Regions from separate parts of the Kitasatospora sp. NPDC058406 genome, predicted to be linked through region 4. Evidence: riboswitches for the same ligand, from Rfam matches in the RefSeq annotation. Region 4 holds a riboswitch; each other region holds the start of a gene.
What was found. Region 4 has a riboswitch for cobalamin ahead of ACFWOG_RS12850 (ABC transporter substrate-binding protein). Riboswitches for the same ligand answer to the same signal wherever they lie in the genome.
Positions count from the first base shown of each region.

Region 1: linked by a shared signal. The riboswitch ahead of ACFWOG_RS02295 (cobalamin biosynthesis protein) and the one ahead of ACFWOG_RS12850 (ABC transporter substrate-binding protein) in region 4 are both predicted to bind cobalamin.
Region 2: linked by a shared signal. The riboswitch ahead of ACFWOG_RS24020 (ribonucleoside-diphosphate reductase subunit alpha) and the one ahead of ACFWOG_RS12850 (ABC transporter substrate-binding protein) in region 4 are both predicted to bind cobalamin.
Region 3: linked by a shared signal. The riboswitch ahead of metE (5-methyltetrahydropteroyltriglutamate--homocysteine S-methyltransferase) and the one ahead of ACFWOG_RS12850 (ABC transporter substrate-binding protein) in region 4 are both predicted to bind cobalamin.

Region 1 covers NZ_JBHXKE010000005.1:65,044-68,466, reverse strand. Annotated here, with positions in the region: gene ACFWOG_RS02300 (cobyric acid synthase) at 1-369, opposite strand, end outside; gene ACFWOG_RS02295 (cobalamin biosynthesis protein) at 366-1,334, opposite strand; cobalamin riboswitch at 1,433-1,564, opposite strand; gene ACFWOG_RS02290 (alpha/beta hydrolase) at 1,829-2,944, shown strand; gene ACFWOG_RS02285 (hypothetical protein) at 3,192-3,423, shown strand, end outside.
Region 2 covers NZ_JBHXKE010000128.1:20,763-24,185, reverse strand. Annotated here, with positions in the region: gene ACFWOG_RS24020 (ribonucleoside-diphosphate reductase subunit alpha) at 1-1,390, opposite strand, end outside; cobalamin riboswitch at 1,575-1,717, opposite strand; gene ACFWOG_RS24015 (hypothetical protein) at 2,224-3,174, shown strand; gene ACFWOG_RS24010 (glycoside hydrolase family 26 protein) at 3,340-3,423, shown strand, end outside.
Region 3 covers NZ_JBHXKE010000077.1:25,428-28,850, reverse strand. Annotated here, with positions in the region: gene metE (5-methyltetrahydropteroyltriglutamate--homocysteine S-methyltransferase) at 1-1,606, opposite strand, end outside; cobalamin riboswitch at 1,767-1,987, opposite strand; gene ACFWOG_RS17345 (adenosylcobinamide amidohydrolase) at 2,161-2,952, opposite strand; gene ACFWOG_RS17340 (glycerophosphodiester phosphodiesterase) at 3,190-3,423, opposite strand, start outside.
Region 4 covers NZ_JBHXKE010000051.1:19,785-23,207, forward strand. Annotated here, with positions in the region: gene ACFWOG_RS12845 (FecCD family ABC transporter permease) at 1-424, opposite strand, end outside; gene ACFWOG_RS12850 (ABC transporter substrate-binding protein) at 421-1,407, opposite strand; cobalamin riboswitch at 1,505-1,710, opposite strand; gene ACFWOG_RS12855 (WD40 repeat domain-containing protein) at 2,005-3,423, opposite strand, start outside.

The DNA.
Region 1 (3,423 bases), on a different contig from region 4:
GCGCAGGTCCGCGAGGCACTCCAGGGCCCGCTCCAGCAGCACCGGCTTGCGGTCGCGGTAGTCCAGCGCGCCGACCTCGGCGACCGCCCGGCCGAGCAGCACGACCTGGCTGCGGCCGTTCGCGCCGGGCTTGAGCAGCACCGGGTTCATGGCCGCCTCGGGCTCCACCCGGGCGGCCTGCGCCTGCATCGCCTGCGCGCGGCCGATCTCGGCGCCGTCCGCGGTGACGAAGGAGTTCAGCGACATGTTCTGCGCCTTGAACGGCGCGACGCGGACGCCCTGACGGGCCAGCCAGCGGCAGATGCCGGCGGTGACCACGCTCTTCCCGGCGTCCGAGGTCGTCCCGGCGACCAGCAGTGCGTTGCTCATGCCCCACCCCTTCTCCTGCTCAGGGCCGCCCGGAGCAGCAGATGCCCGGCGACCGTCGTACCCAGCGCCAGCGCGCCCACCCGTCGGGAGAGCACGCAGGCCCGCTCGATGTCGTCCACCCCGACCGGCCGGAGCCCCTCGCCGAGCACCGGCCGGTGCTCGACGCGGTCGCCGTACCGGAGCGTCCCGCCCAGGCGGACGCCGACCGCACCGGCGAAGGCCGATTCGGCCTGGCCCGCGTTCGGGCTGGGGTGTGCGGAGCCGTCCCGCCGCCAGACCCGCCAGGCGGTGCGCGGTTCGGGCGCGGCGGCGACGGTCAGCAGCGCGGTCAGCCGGGCGCCCGGCCAGCCGGCCACGTCGTCCAGCCGCGCGGAGGCCCAGCCGAACCGGGCGTACCGGGGCGAGCGGTGGCCGACCATCGCGTCCAGGGTGTTGACGGCGCGGAACGCCAGCAGGCCCGGTGTGCCCGCGAGCCCGCCCCAGACCAGCGCGTTGACCACGGCGTCGGCGGTGTTCTCGGCGACCGACTCGACCACCGCGCGGGCCAGCTGGGCCTCGTCCAGGGTGCTCGGGTCGCGGCCGCACAGGTGCGGCAGCCGCTCCCGGGCCGCCGTCAGGTCGCCCGCGGCGAGCGAGCGGCCGATGGTCCGGGCCTCCCGGGTCAGCGAGGTGCCGCCGAGCACGGTCCAGGTCGCGGCGGCGGCCAGGGCGGCCCGCCCGAGCGGCCGGCGGCCGAGCAGCCGGTCGGCGGCCACGGCGCCGGCCGCGACGGTGCCCACGCAGAGCGCGGTGTAGGCGGTGCCGGTGGCGCGGTCGTCGCGCCAGATCCGCCGTTCCAGCCGGTTCGCGGCGGTGCCGAAGACGGCGACCGGGTGGCCGCGGCGAGGATCGCCGAGCCGGGTGTCGGCGAGGTATCCGGCGACTGCGCCCGCGGCGAACGCGGCGGCGCGGGTCAGCGGACGCACGGCGGGGTGCGGTGGCGGGTCGTCGCGGCCGGGGCAGGCTGCATCGCGTGGGTGTCCTCACTCAGGGTCCGCGCCCTGGATCGACGTACCGGGGGCGAGAGTCTCCTGGCTTCCGGGTCGGACGCACGCCCGGGCCTTCCAGCGGCTTCTGACGGCTCGCCGTGGCATTGTCCGGACGTGCTCCCCGGTGACAGTGGCGGGACCGCGCCGGACTCGCACCGGCTTCCTCTGCTTGCCTCCGTATGGCTGAAGGATCCCATCACGCCCCCGAACCGGGAGTCAACCGAGGTCACGGAGCGTTCGGTCACACCGCCGGTCCTCGCGCGGCCCCCGCCCCGGCCCCGCACGGGCCCGCCCCGGAGGCTCGCGCCCCGGTGTGACGTTGCTCCCGATCTGACACGGACGGCCGTGTCCTACTGGCCACCGGCCGCCGCCGCTAGTGGACTGGGGCCAGAACACCCTCCGGCACCGGGACTTAACTGCGGGGAGCGAGTATGCGTTGGGGAATCGCGGCCACCGTGGCCGCCGCCGCCGTCGGTACGGGGGCGGCCGTGCTGGTGATCGGCCGGCGGGCGTCCGAGCGGATGGTCCACCCGGCCGTCGCGGCCCGGGCGAGGTCCGGCCCGGTGCAGGTCCTGACCCTCGGCGCGGGGCGGGTCGGCTTCACCCGCGGCCCGGAGAGCGAACGCCCCGGCCGCTGGGCCGTGGAGTGGGGAGAGGACGGGCACGCGGTCGTCGGCGAGGTCCTGCACAGCGACGGGAAGGGCGTCACCCGCCGCCTGCTCCGGGCGGACCGGGGCACCCTCACGCCCGGTACCGAGGTCCGCTTCACCCCCCGGGTCCATCTCGGGGACCCGACGACCGCGCTCGGGATCCCGTTCACCGAGACCGCCGTCGAGGGCGAGCTGGGTGCGCTGCCCGCCTGGCGGCTGGACGGCGCGCGGGGCACCTGGGTGATCCTGGTGCACGGCCCCGGCGCCGACCGCTCCCAGGCTCTCCCGGTGCTCCCGCTGCTCCGGCGGCTGGCCCTGCCGGTGCTCGCCGTCAGCTACCGGGGCGACGCGGGTGCGCCGGCCTCCCCGGACGGCCTCGGCCACTTCGGCGAGACCGAGTGGCGCGACGTCGAGGCGGCGATCCGGCGCGCGCTGGACAGCGGCGCCGGCAAGGTCGTCCTCTACGGCTGGTCGCTCGGCGCCACCACGGCCCTGCAGGCCGCCGCCCGCTCCGGCTGGGCAGGCTCGATCAGCAGCCTGATCCTGGACTCGCCGGTGCTGGACTGGCCGGCCGGCGCGCGGCGCGGTGCGGCCCGGGCCGGCTACCGGGGCGTGGCCGCCGAACTGGGCGCGCTCGCCGCCGAGGGACGCACCGGCCTGGATCTGGCCGACTTCGCGCGCCTCGCCGACGGCACCGACCTGCGGGTCCCCACCCTGGTGCTGCACGGCCCGGACGACCCGGTGGCCCCGTTCCGCGCGGCCGAGCGCCTCGCCGGGAGGCGCCCGGACGTGGTCAACCTCCAGGCCTTTCCCGGCGGTGACCACGCCGCACTCTGGAACACCGACCCGGAGCGCTACGAGGAGACCCTCCGCCGTTGGCTCACGCCCTTCCTCTGAGCGCGCCCGGCCCGGTCCACCCGGCCGCGGCGGCTCCCCGGTCGCCGCGGCCGCTTCCCCTCTCCCTTTCCTCCCCGCTTCCCCTTCCCTCCCTCCCCGGTCACGAGTGGCATGGACCCGCCACTAAGATCAAGCCAGTCGGTTTGGCCTCTGTTGCCCGATCTTGTGGAGGCCCCGCGCCCGCCGCCCGGCCCGCGCGTGCAACCGGATGTGACAGATGGCCGGTACAAGGGGAAGACTGCTCGACGTGACGTCTCGGAACCCGCGCGACCGTGATGCCCCGCTCCCGCCGACGATCGGTACCGGTGCGACGGTGACCCGTCTCCCCGGAACTGCCCACCGCCCCGCCGGCGCCAGGCCGGGGGCCTCCGGCGTACCCCGCCGACGAGGCCCGGCCCCCGCACCCGGCCGCGGCCGGGTCCCCGTGCCGGAGGGCTTCCCCGCACCCGCCGAACTCGCCCCGCTGGCCCGCCGCATGC
Region 2 (3,423 bases), on a different contig from region 4:
TGGCACCGGCGGCGACGTGGGCGCCGAGGTTGACCGAGCCGAGGTTGCAGACGGCGGTCTCGGAGTCGTCCGTGACCTCCAGGATCTCGGTGCAGAGGTTGGAGGAGTGGACGGTGCGGCCGGGCAGCGCGGTCTGGTTGGCGGCGCGGTTGGACGCGTCCTTGAAGGTCATCCAGCCGTTGCCGGTCTGCGCGAGGGTGCGCATCATCCGGGAGTACAGGGTCTGCGCGGGGATGGTGCGGACGGCCTTGCCGGCCAGCTCGGCCTTGAGGTAGGCCTCGTCGAAGTCGGCGCCCCACAGGTCGACCAGCTCGGGGACGTCGGCCGGGGAGAACAGCGACCAGTCGGCGTTGGCGTTGACCCGGCGCATGAACTCGTCGGGGATCCAGTGCGCGAGGTTGAGGTTGTGGGTGCGGCGCGCCTCCTCACCGGTGTTGTCGCGGAGCTCCAGGAACTCCTCGATGTCCGCGTGCCAGGTCTCCAGGTAGACGCAGGCCGCGCCCTTGCGACGGCCGCCCTGGTTGACGGCGGCGACCGAGGAGTCGAGGGTGCGCAGGAACGGGACGATGCCGTTCGACTTGCCGTTGGTGCCCCGGATCAGCGAGCCGCGCGAGCGGATCCGCGAGTAGGAGAGGCCGATGCCGCCGGCGTGCTTGGAGAGGCGGGCGATCTGGGCGTACCGCGAGTAGATCGAGTCCAGGTTGTCCAGCGGCGAGTCCAGCAGGTAGCAGCTGGACATCTGCGGGTGCCGGGTGCCGGAGTTGAAGAGGGTCGGCGAGGAGGTCAGGTACTCCAGCCGGCTCATCAGGCGGTACAGCTCGGCCACCTCGCGCACCGACTGCTCGTTGTCGCCGACCGCCAGGCCACAGGCGACGCGGAGCAGGAAGTGCTGAGGGGTCTCGACGACCTTGCGGGTGATCGGGTGACGCAGCAGGTAGCGGGACTGCACGGTGCGCAGGCCGAAGTACTCGAAGCGGTCGTCGCCGGCCGGGTCGACCAGGGCGTTCAGCGCCTCGGTGTGCTTGGCGACGAACGCGGCGGTGGTGTCGCCGATCAGGCCCTCGGCGTGGCCGACGGTGATCGAGGTGGAGAAGGAGACCACGCCCTGGGTCGCCGCCTCGTCGACGATCTCCAGCGCGAGCAGCCGGGCCGCCAGCTTCGAGTACTGCGGGTCCTCGGCGATCATCGACGCGGCGGCGTCGATGGCCAGGCCGCGCAGCTCGGCGAAGTCCGAGCCGGCGTTGCGGCCGCGCAGCGCGGCGGCGGCGACGTGACCCGGGTCCACCTGGGGGAGGTCGACGCTGCGGTCGGTCAGCACGCGGAGGAGCGCGCCGCCGGGGTCGGAGACCGTACGGTCGGCGGGGGCGGAGCTGGAACCCTGGGCGGGCAGGGTGACTGAGGCAGCGGTGGTCAAGGCGCTCTCTCCTGGCGGCGATCGGCGTCGGTAGATCGGGGGGCCGGGCCGTTCGGGGCAGGGGAGGACGGCGCGGGCGCCCGTGGCGTCGCGCGGCGTGTCGTCCCCGGCCCGCCCGCGAGGCCCGGAAGGTGGTGCTCGTGCTGGGGCCTCTGCGGGGAGGCGCTCGCACACCGTCGGCAGGTACTCGGACTCGCGGGCTCCCATGGGGAGACGGCCGCTCACCGCTGCGGGGCAGTCCCGGACTCGCACCGGGTTCCCCTGCGTCGACAGCAGGGTCGAGCATACATCTAGTGGTGCTCTCTCGATGCGACACCACATGTTGTGCAGCGCGGCGTGTTGGCGCGATGACCGCTGGTACCGGGGCGGGAGCCGGGAAGGGGCGCGGGCCGGGGTTCCGGACGCCCCGGGGCTTGTCAGGATTCGGAAACGGAATGGTGACCGGGGCGGTCGCCGGTCAGGGCCATGCCCTACGATCTCGCCTCATGAGCGACGGAACGGGCGTGCCCGGGGAGTGGTCTGGACAGCCCGCTTCGCCGGGGGAGCAGCCGGCCCCTCCCGCCGGTGCGGGGGGCGCACAGAACCAGCAGCCGGGTGGACCCGGACCGGTGCCGCCGGGGCAGCAGCCCTCCGGCGGCCAGGCCGTGCCGCCGGCACCGGGCGGCTTCGGACCGCCTCCGGCGTCGTACGGACCGCCCGCGCCGCCGCCGGCCCGGCCGCCGGCGCCCGCGGCGCCGCAGCCGCCGCAGTCGATCCAGGTGCCGCCGCCCGTTCAGCCGCCTGTTCAGCCGCCCGCGCCGCAGCCTCCGGTGCAGCCCCAGCCGGCGCCGCAGCCCCAGCCGCCGATGCCGGTGCCCTCGCACCACTGGCAGCATCCGCCGCAGCCGCAGCCGCAGCCGCAGCACCTGCCGCCGCCGCAGCAGCCGCAGCAGACCGAGCCGGACTGGGCCGCGCTCGCCGACCGCAACGCGGCCGAGCACCGGCGCAAGACCCGGTTGAAGATCATCGGTGCGGCCGTCGCCGTCCTGATCATCGGCGGCGCCGTCGCCGGCGGCCTGCTCCTGCTGGGCAAGGACGGCGACGAGAAGCCGATCGCCGGGCCCACGTCGACCGCGACCGGGGCCACCCAGCAGCCGGCGCCGTCTCCGACCGGTTCCGCCAAGCCGACCCCGACGTCCACCCCGACGCCGACCCCCACTCCGAGCGCGACCCCCGACGACCCGTCGAAGCCGCTCTGGGACGCCTCCACCGACCCGGCCCCGCAGGACGCGGCGGCGCTCTTCTCGGCGCTCACCGTGACCGTCAACGGCGCCACCTGGAACCGGACCGTCGTCTCGCTCGACTCGCCCTGCTGGGACGGCAACTCCACGGTCGGCGGTCTCGGCCGGGCGCTCGGCGACCAGGGCTGCCGCCAGGTCCTCCGGGCCACCTACGTCTCCGGCGACAGCGCGGTGACGCTCGGCGTCGCCGTCTTCGACCACAAGATCCAGGCCGAGACGGCCCTGAAGAACTACGTCGGCCACCTCAAGGGCGCCGCCGCCCCGGGGGCGCCGGTCTTCTGCGCCACTCCGGGCTGCACCAACACCAAGAGCATCCTTGGACGCTACGCCTACTTCACCGTCGAGGGTTCCGCCAAGGGCGGCAACACCGCGGACGCCGCCGCGACCGCGGCCGCCACGGGCTTCGGCGAGCACGTGAAGAACCAGCTGCTCCAGCGGGCCAAGACGCCCGCGGCCCCGCCGGCGGCCCCGGCGGGCTGACCGCCCGCCGCCGGCCCGGCCGGCCGTCCCCCGCGTGCCCGCTCGCCGGGACGCGGGGGAGTGTGGCAGGCTCGCGGGCTGTCAGTCGTACGCGTGTCCGGTCGTGGCGGCCCGGGCGTCGCCGCCGGGCCCCCCGGCCGACCCCGGTCTCCGGAGGAGTGCCCCGTGGCCCTGCCCCGCCCGTTGCACGGCAAGCCGGCCGCCCTGGCCGTGTCCGCCGCCGTGCTCGCCACCGGCGCGCTGGTGCTC
Region 3 (3,423 bases), on a different contig from region 4:
CCGGCGGGCGGACGTACCGGGTGCCGTAGGACTGCACCCAGCCGTGCCGGGTGGCGAGGTAGCCGGTGAGCTGCTCGGCGAAGTACTGGACCATGTCGTTGCGCTCGGGCTCGCCGTGCACCAGGACGTCCAGGCCGGCCTTCTCCTGGAAGGCGATCACCTCCCGCACCTCGGTCCGGATGCGCTCCCGGTACGCGGCCGGGTCGATCCGCCCGGCGGTGAGGTCGGCCCGGGCCACCCGCAGTTCGGAGGTCTGCGGGAACGACCCGATCGTGGTGGTCGGCAGCAGCGGCAGGCCGAGGCGGGTGCGCTGGGCCTCGGCGCGCTCCGGGTAGGCCTGGGCCCGGCGGGCGTCCGCCTCGGTGACGGCCGCGGTGCGGGCCCGCACCGCGGGGTCACGGGTGATCGGGGAGTTGGCGCGGGACGCCAGGTCGGCGCGGTTGGCGGCGAGTTCGGCGGTGATCGCGCCGGTGCCCTCGCGCAGGCCGCGGGCGAGCAGGGCGACCTCGTTGGCCTTCTGCCGCGCGAAGGCGAGCCACCGGGCGATCTGCGGGTCGAGGTCGCGCTCGGCGGCGGCGTCCAGCGGGACGTGCAGCAGCGAGCACGACGGGGCCACGTCGACGGTGCCGGCCAGCCCGAGCAGGGTGGCCAGGGTGGAGAGCGACTTCTCCAGGTCGTTGATCCAGATGTTGCGGCCGTCCACCACACCGGCGACCAGCCGCTTGCCCGGCAGGCCGCCCGCGGCGGCCAGGTCGCCCAGGTTGGCGGCGGCCGGGCCGGTGAAGTCCAGGGCGAGGCCGTCGATCGGGGCCCTGGCCAGCACGGGCAGCGCGGCGCCCAGGCGGTCGAAGTAGCTCGCGACCAGCAGCTTGGGCCGGTCGGCGAGGGCACCGAGGTCGCGGTAGGCGCGCGCGGTGGCGTTCAGGTCCGCGGGGGTGCGGTCCTGGACGAGCGCCGGCTCGTCCAACTGGACCCAGGCGGCGCCGGCCTCGTGCAGGTCGGCGAGGAGGGCGGCGTAGACGGGCAGCAGCCGGTCGAGCAGGGTGAGCGGCTGGAAGTCCTCGGGGACGCCCGGGGCGGGCTTGGCGAGGAGCAGGTACGTGACCGGGCCGACCAGCACCGGACGGGCGCTGTGGCCGAGGTCCAGGGCCTCGCGCAACTCCGCGACCGCCTTGGCGGAGTTCGCGGTGAAGACGGTGTCGGGGCCGAGTTCGGGCACCAGGTAGTGGTAGTTGGTGTCGAACCACTTGGTCATCTCCAGCGGCGCGACGTCCTGGGTGCCGCGCGCCATGGCGAAGTAGCCGTCCAGCGGGTCGGCCTCGACCGCCGCCCGGTGACGCGGCGGGATCGCGCCGACGGCGACCGTGGTGTCCAGCACGTGGTCGTAGAGCGAGAAGTCGCCGGTGGGCACCTCCTGGACGCCCGCCCCGGCGAGCCTGCTCCAGTTCTCCAGACGCAGGTCGGCGGCGGTGGCCAGCAGGGCGTCGGCGCTCACGGCGCCCTTCCAGTACCCCTCGATCGCCTTCTTGAGCTCACGGCCACCGCCCTGGCGGGGGTATCCGTACACGGTGGCCAGGGTTGCCGCGGCTGCGGACTTCGCTGTCAAGGGACTCTCCTTCGCGAGCCTGTCTGTGGCCCCGGTGACGGGACGGAGGCGCGAAGGGGTGACGAACCGGGCGGGACCGCGTGCGCACGAGAAGCGCCGGATCCGCCTGGTATGTACGCCGACCCGCCCACGAGGTCACCGGGATGTCCGCGCGCGAACGGGTCGCGTGCGGGCAACGGGCAGGTCTTCGGACTCGTGGACACGCCCGCCCGAAAGGGCGGACACCTACTGGCCGTCGCTTCCCAGACCCGACCGGGCCCAGTGCGTATGACGGCGGTCGTTCCCACTCACCGCTGCGGGGCAGTCCCGGATTCCCACCGGGTTCCCTCTTACGACGCGCCTGCCTGGTGGGCAGGGCGAACCAGCTGCCCGCCCAGCTTAGGACGAATCCGGTACCGGGAGAACACAAGGACACCAGGACGTCCACATCCTGAGACGCCGCCAGGGCCCCGGACGGGCGGCGGAGGGCCGGACGGCACAGGACAGGACAGGACCGGACCGGCCGGTGCGGGTGCCGGCCCGCCGTCCCGGAACCCCGCGCCCCGGCCGTGCCGCTACTCGTCGGAGAGCACGAAGGTCCGACCGCACCCGGGCGTGGACCGCAGGTGACCGGGCACGGGTCCCCGGACGCGGCCGGCCCGGTCGCGCTCGGCGCCCAGCACGACGGCCGCGTGGACGGCGCGGGCGGCGCGGGATCCCCAGCGGGACCGGGGGCCGCCGAACGGCTCCGCCTCCCGGCCGGGACCGGTCCGCCGCACCGCCACGCAGACCGCGTCCGACGGCGTCCCCGAGCAGTCGTACCCGGCTTCGAGCAGCGCCTGGACCTTGGCCTCCGTCACGGTGGCCACGAGGTTGACGGCGGCCGCGTCCGAGAGGGCCACCGGAACGACGACCACGATGTTGATCGTGCCGGGAACGAGCGCGTCGCCGGGCGCGTCGCCGTCGGCGGGCGCCGACGCCCAGGTCGGCACGCCGATTCCGGTCGTCACCACCGCGGTGACGCCGTGGTCGCGGGCCCAGGTGAAGGCGTCCACCCGGGCGGCGGTCATCAGCCCGACGCCCGGACCCCGCAGCCCCAGGTCCTCCGCCAGCTCGGCCAGGTGCCGGTCCGGGTCCGTCCTGCCGTACCCGGCCCGGACCTGGGCGTTGACCAGCCACTCCCGCTCGCCCAGGCCGCCGCCCAGCACGGCGCTGCTGAGCATCCGCCAGCCGGGTCCGGCCCGCCACACCAGGAGATGGCGGCACTCACCGTCCTCCGGGCGGCCGGACCGCTCGATCACCACGGGGTCGCCGAAGACCCCGTCGTCCACTCCGGGAGGGCCCGCCTGCTGCTGCGGGATTGCCATGAACGATCCACCTTCGGGCACGTGGGTGAGCGGCCGACCGGCCAGGCGATCAATCCTAGGCACAGGGCGACGCCGCACGGATCGACGGAGCCCCCGGCGGACGCCGGACCCCGTGCCGGGCGAGCGGGCACGGGGTCCGGCGGTCGGTGCGCAGGTGCCGGTCGGTTCGGCCGGGGTGCGCCGGTGCCGGTCGTGCGGCCGACGCGGTCGGTTCGGCCGGGGTGCGCCGGGGTGCGGTCAGCCGTTGGCGGGGGGCGTACCGCCGAGGGCGAGGGCGTCGGCGGCGATCAGTCGGGCCCGGTCGGCGGGGACGGTCCGGCCGGACTGGTTCTCGGCCCACCGGGCGAGCGGCCCGTACTGGCCCTGGCCGAGCATCACGGTCAGGGTGGCGACGGCGTTGCGGTCCGCCCCCGAGGTGAGGACCAGCGAGGCCAGACCGGTCGGCGTGGCCGCGACGGTGAACTCGGCCGT
Region 4 (3,423 bases):
CCGTCGCCACCGCGCCCGTTCCCACGGCGCCGGACACGCCGACCCCGAGGACGATCACGGTGACCGCGCCGGCGGCGGCTCCGTCCGAGATCCCGAGCAGGAAGGGATCGGCCAGGTCGTTCCCGGTCAGCGTCTGCAGCACGGCACCGCAGACCGCGAGACCGGCGCCGGTGGCAGCCGCTCCCAGAACCCGGGGCAGCCGCAACTGCCAGACGATCTGGTCGTCCAGCAGCGTCACGTGCGGGTCGCCCAGCCCGAGACGGCGCACCACGACGTCGATCACCGTCCGGACCGGCTCGTGGTGCGAGCCCACGGCCAGACCGAGGAGCACGGTGGCCAGGAGCAGGGCCGCGGCGACGGCCAGGGCCGCCGCCGTGCGGCCCGGACCGGTGAGCCGCACGGCGGGAGGGGACGTGGCGGTCATGATCCCGGGTGCAGTCGGCCCAGTCCCGCCGACACCCGGGCGGCACCGTCGGCGAGCAGCACACCGGGGGTCGACTCGGAGAACGGCACCACCACGAAGGCCTTGCGCTGCACGGCGGTGAGCTTGCTCAGCACCGGGTCGCCCTGCAGATAGTCGATCTTGGACTGGGCCGTGTCCCAGTCGGCGTCCGCGAGCACGATGGCGTCCGGGTCCGCGGCGACGACCTTCTCCCAGCTCACGTTCTGCCAGGCACCGGGCAGGTCTGCGAAGACGTTGCGGGCCCCCACGGCGTCGAGCACCAGCTGAGGCCCGCCGTGGCCGGAGCCGACGAACGGTGCCTTGGTGTCCGAGTCGAACCACAGGACCTTCAGGCCCTTGCCCGCGGCCGTCGCCGTGAACTGGGCCAGCTGCTGCTCCTGCTGCCGCTGGATCGCGGCGGACCGTTCCGTGACACCGAAGACCCTGGCGACGTCGTTCAGTTCGCCCCACATCGCCTGCCAGGTCGGCGGCGGCACCTGGCTCTTGTCCGAGCAGCCGAACGGGGACAGGTACGACGGGATGCCCTGGCCGCCCAGCTCGTCCCGGGTGCCCGCGACCTTGTCGGTGAACGCGCTGGAGTAGGAGGCGTACAGGAAGTCGGGCCGCGCCGCGAGGAGCTTCTCCTTCGTCGGGTAGTCCTTGGAGAGCACCGGCACGGAGTCGTAGGCCGCCTTCCACTTCTCCGGGACGGCATTGTCGAGATAGGCGGTACCGGCCATGCGGGACTCCAGGCCGAGGGCCAGGGCCACCTCGGTGGCACCCTGATTGAGCGTCACCAGCCGCTCGGGCGGCGCGCCGACCGTCACGGTGGTCCCGCAGTTGTTCACGGTGACCGGCCCGGCACTGCCGGCCGTCGCACTGGGCGCGTCGGGTGCGGGGGCGCCCGCGCAGGCGCCGAGCACACCGGTGAACAGGAAGGCCGCGACCGCGCGGCCGACGCGCACCGGACCTGTGGGACCTGCGGCACCTACGGGACGTGCGGAACGTATGGAACGGAACGGGTACGGCAGAGCGCTGGGCACGTGTTCTCCAAAACCCTCGTGGAACATGTCGCGCCGTGGCCGGTCTCCTGGCTTCCGCATCGACACGCCGCAGCCGACCTTCCCGGGTGGCTCTTCCAGCCGACCCAGTGGCCCTGACCGCTGGCAGAGCCGGTCAGCGAGGGCCGCGGCACTCCGCGGCAACAGTGGCGAGGGCCGCACCGGACTCAGACCGGTTTCCCGAACACCATGGCCACTGCAAGGTATCAGGCGTGGTCAGGTCGGTGTCGGCCGGTACCTGGGGCGATCGTTCGGATGGTTCGTCGGCGAGCGCGCCCGGGTGGCCGAGAACGGTCGGTCGGCGTCGCCGAGCAGTTTCCGGGGCTCGTGGTCGGCGTCGGCCCCGGCGCCCGGGGCACTGCCCTTCGTCTCCCACCCGGCCTTCCGGGCCGCCTCCGGGATCGGCCGGCGGCCACCTGGCGGGACCGCTCGAACATGATCCGGGGGCCGGTCGGCATCACCGCCCGGCCCCCGGATCACGAGGCACACCTCAGGGAACGCCTACCCGAGACCGGCCTTCCGGATGCCGTCCAGCCGCTCCGTGTCCTCGCCGAGGGCACGCAGGATGAGGTAGGCGGGCTCGCCGGCACCGGGCGTGCTCCCGGCGGCCAACTCCTCGTAGAAGAGCGGGATCCCGCGCCGCACCGCGTCGCAGCACTCCTCCTCGATGTCGGGGTGGCCGGCCGCCGAGGCGCTGAGGTCGGCTTCACCCTCCACGCACGCCATCAGCAGGTCGAGCACCCGGTAGCGGGCCGGCGCCGACAGCTGCTCGTGCTCCAGTGCCAGGAGGAGCATCGAGGCCAACGGCAGGGAGGCCTCGGAGAGGAAGCCCTGGGACTCGACGTCGCCCACCAGCCCGTGTCCCGACGCCTCCTCGGGCGTCCGCGCGGCCATGAGCCGTGCGAAGTCCTCCGGGACGTGGCGGGCTCCCCGACGACAGGAGCACGCGATGCGGCTCCAGTCGTGGCGGGCGGCCTCCTGCTGCCAGGGGGCCGCCGGCGCACCGGGTGCTGCGCCCGTCTCCGACCGGGAACCGAGCCGGTGGGAGCGTGCCAGCAGCGCGCCCGTCCGGACGTCCCAGAGGCCCGCCTCGCCGTCGCCGTCCACGGCGACGAGTTGCGTGCCGTCGGCGACGAAGCGCAGCGCGAGCACCCATCCGTTGAGGTCGGTCAGCCGGTGGACGACCTCGGCGGTCGAGGTGTCCCAGATCCTGACGATCCGTTCGGTCCCGCCCGTGGCGACCCGTGCGGCGCGTGGGTCGAGCGCGGCGGCGACGACCGTCCCCCGGTGGTCGTGGAGGAGGGACCACGTCCCGAAGGTCGTCGGATCCCACAGCTGGGCGGACGTTCCGCCGGCTGCCAGGATCGCCTCCGCCCGGGTGGCGAAGGCGACCGACTGCAGCCTCGGTCCGTCCTTGAACACCAGGCGCGGCGGCTCCGGTGAGTGGACGTCGCCGAGGAACATCCGGCCGCTCGCCGTGCCCGCGGCGAACCGCTCACCGTCCGGACGGGCGGTCAACGACGTGACCTGCTTCCCGAACTGCTCGGGCAGCTCCAGGTCGATCCGCCGCCCCGGCGCGCCCGCCGTGGTGTTCCACACCCTGACGGACCCGTTCTCGTCGCCGGACAGGACCAGCCCGCCGGGGCCGGGGGCGACGGCGGTGACGCGACACCCGTGGTCCGAGTGGAGCGGCGCGTGCCCACCGTGCTGCGTCCACGTGTGGACTCCGCCGGCCTCGTCACCGATCACCAGGAGGTGGGCCGACCGGTCGTCGTCGAACGCGACGGCGGTGGCGTGCGCGGGGGTCTCGACCGAGGCCACCACGGCCCCCGTCGCGCGGTGCCAGACGAGACACGGTCCGCGGTGGACGACCTCGGCGACCAACTCCCCGTCGGCGCTGAGGGCTATCAGCTCCGGTGA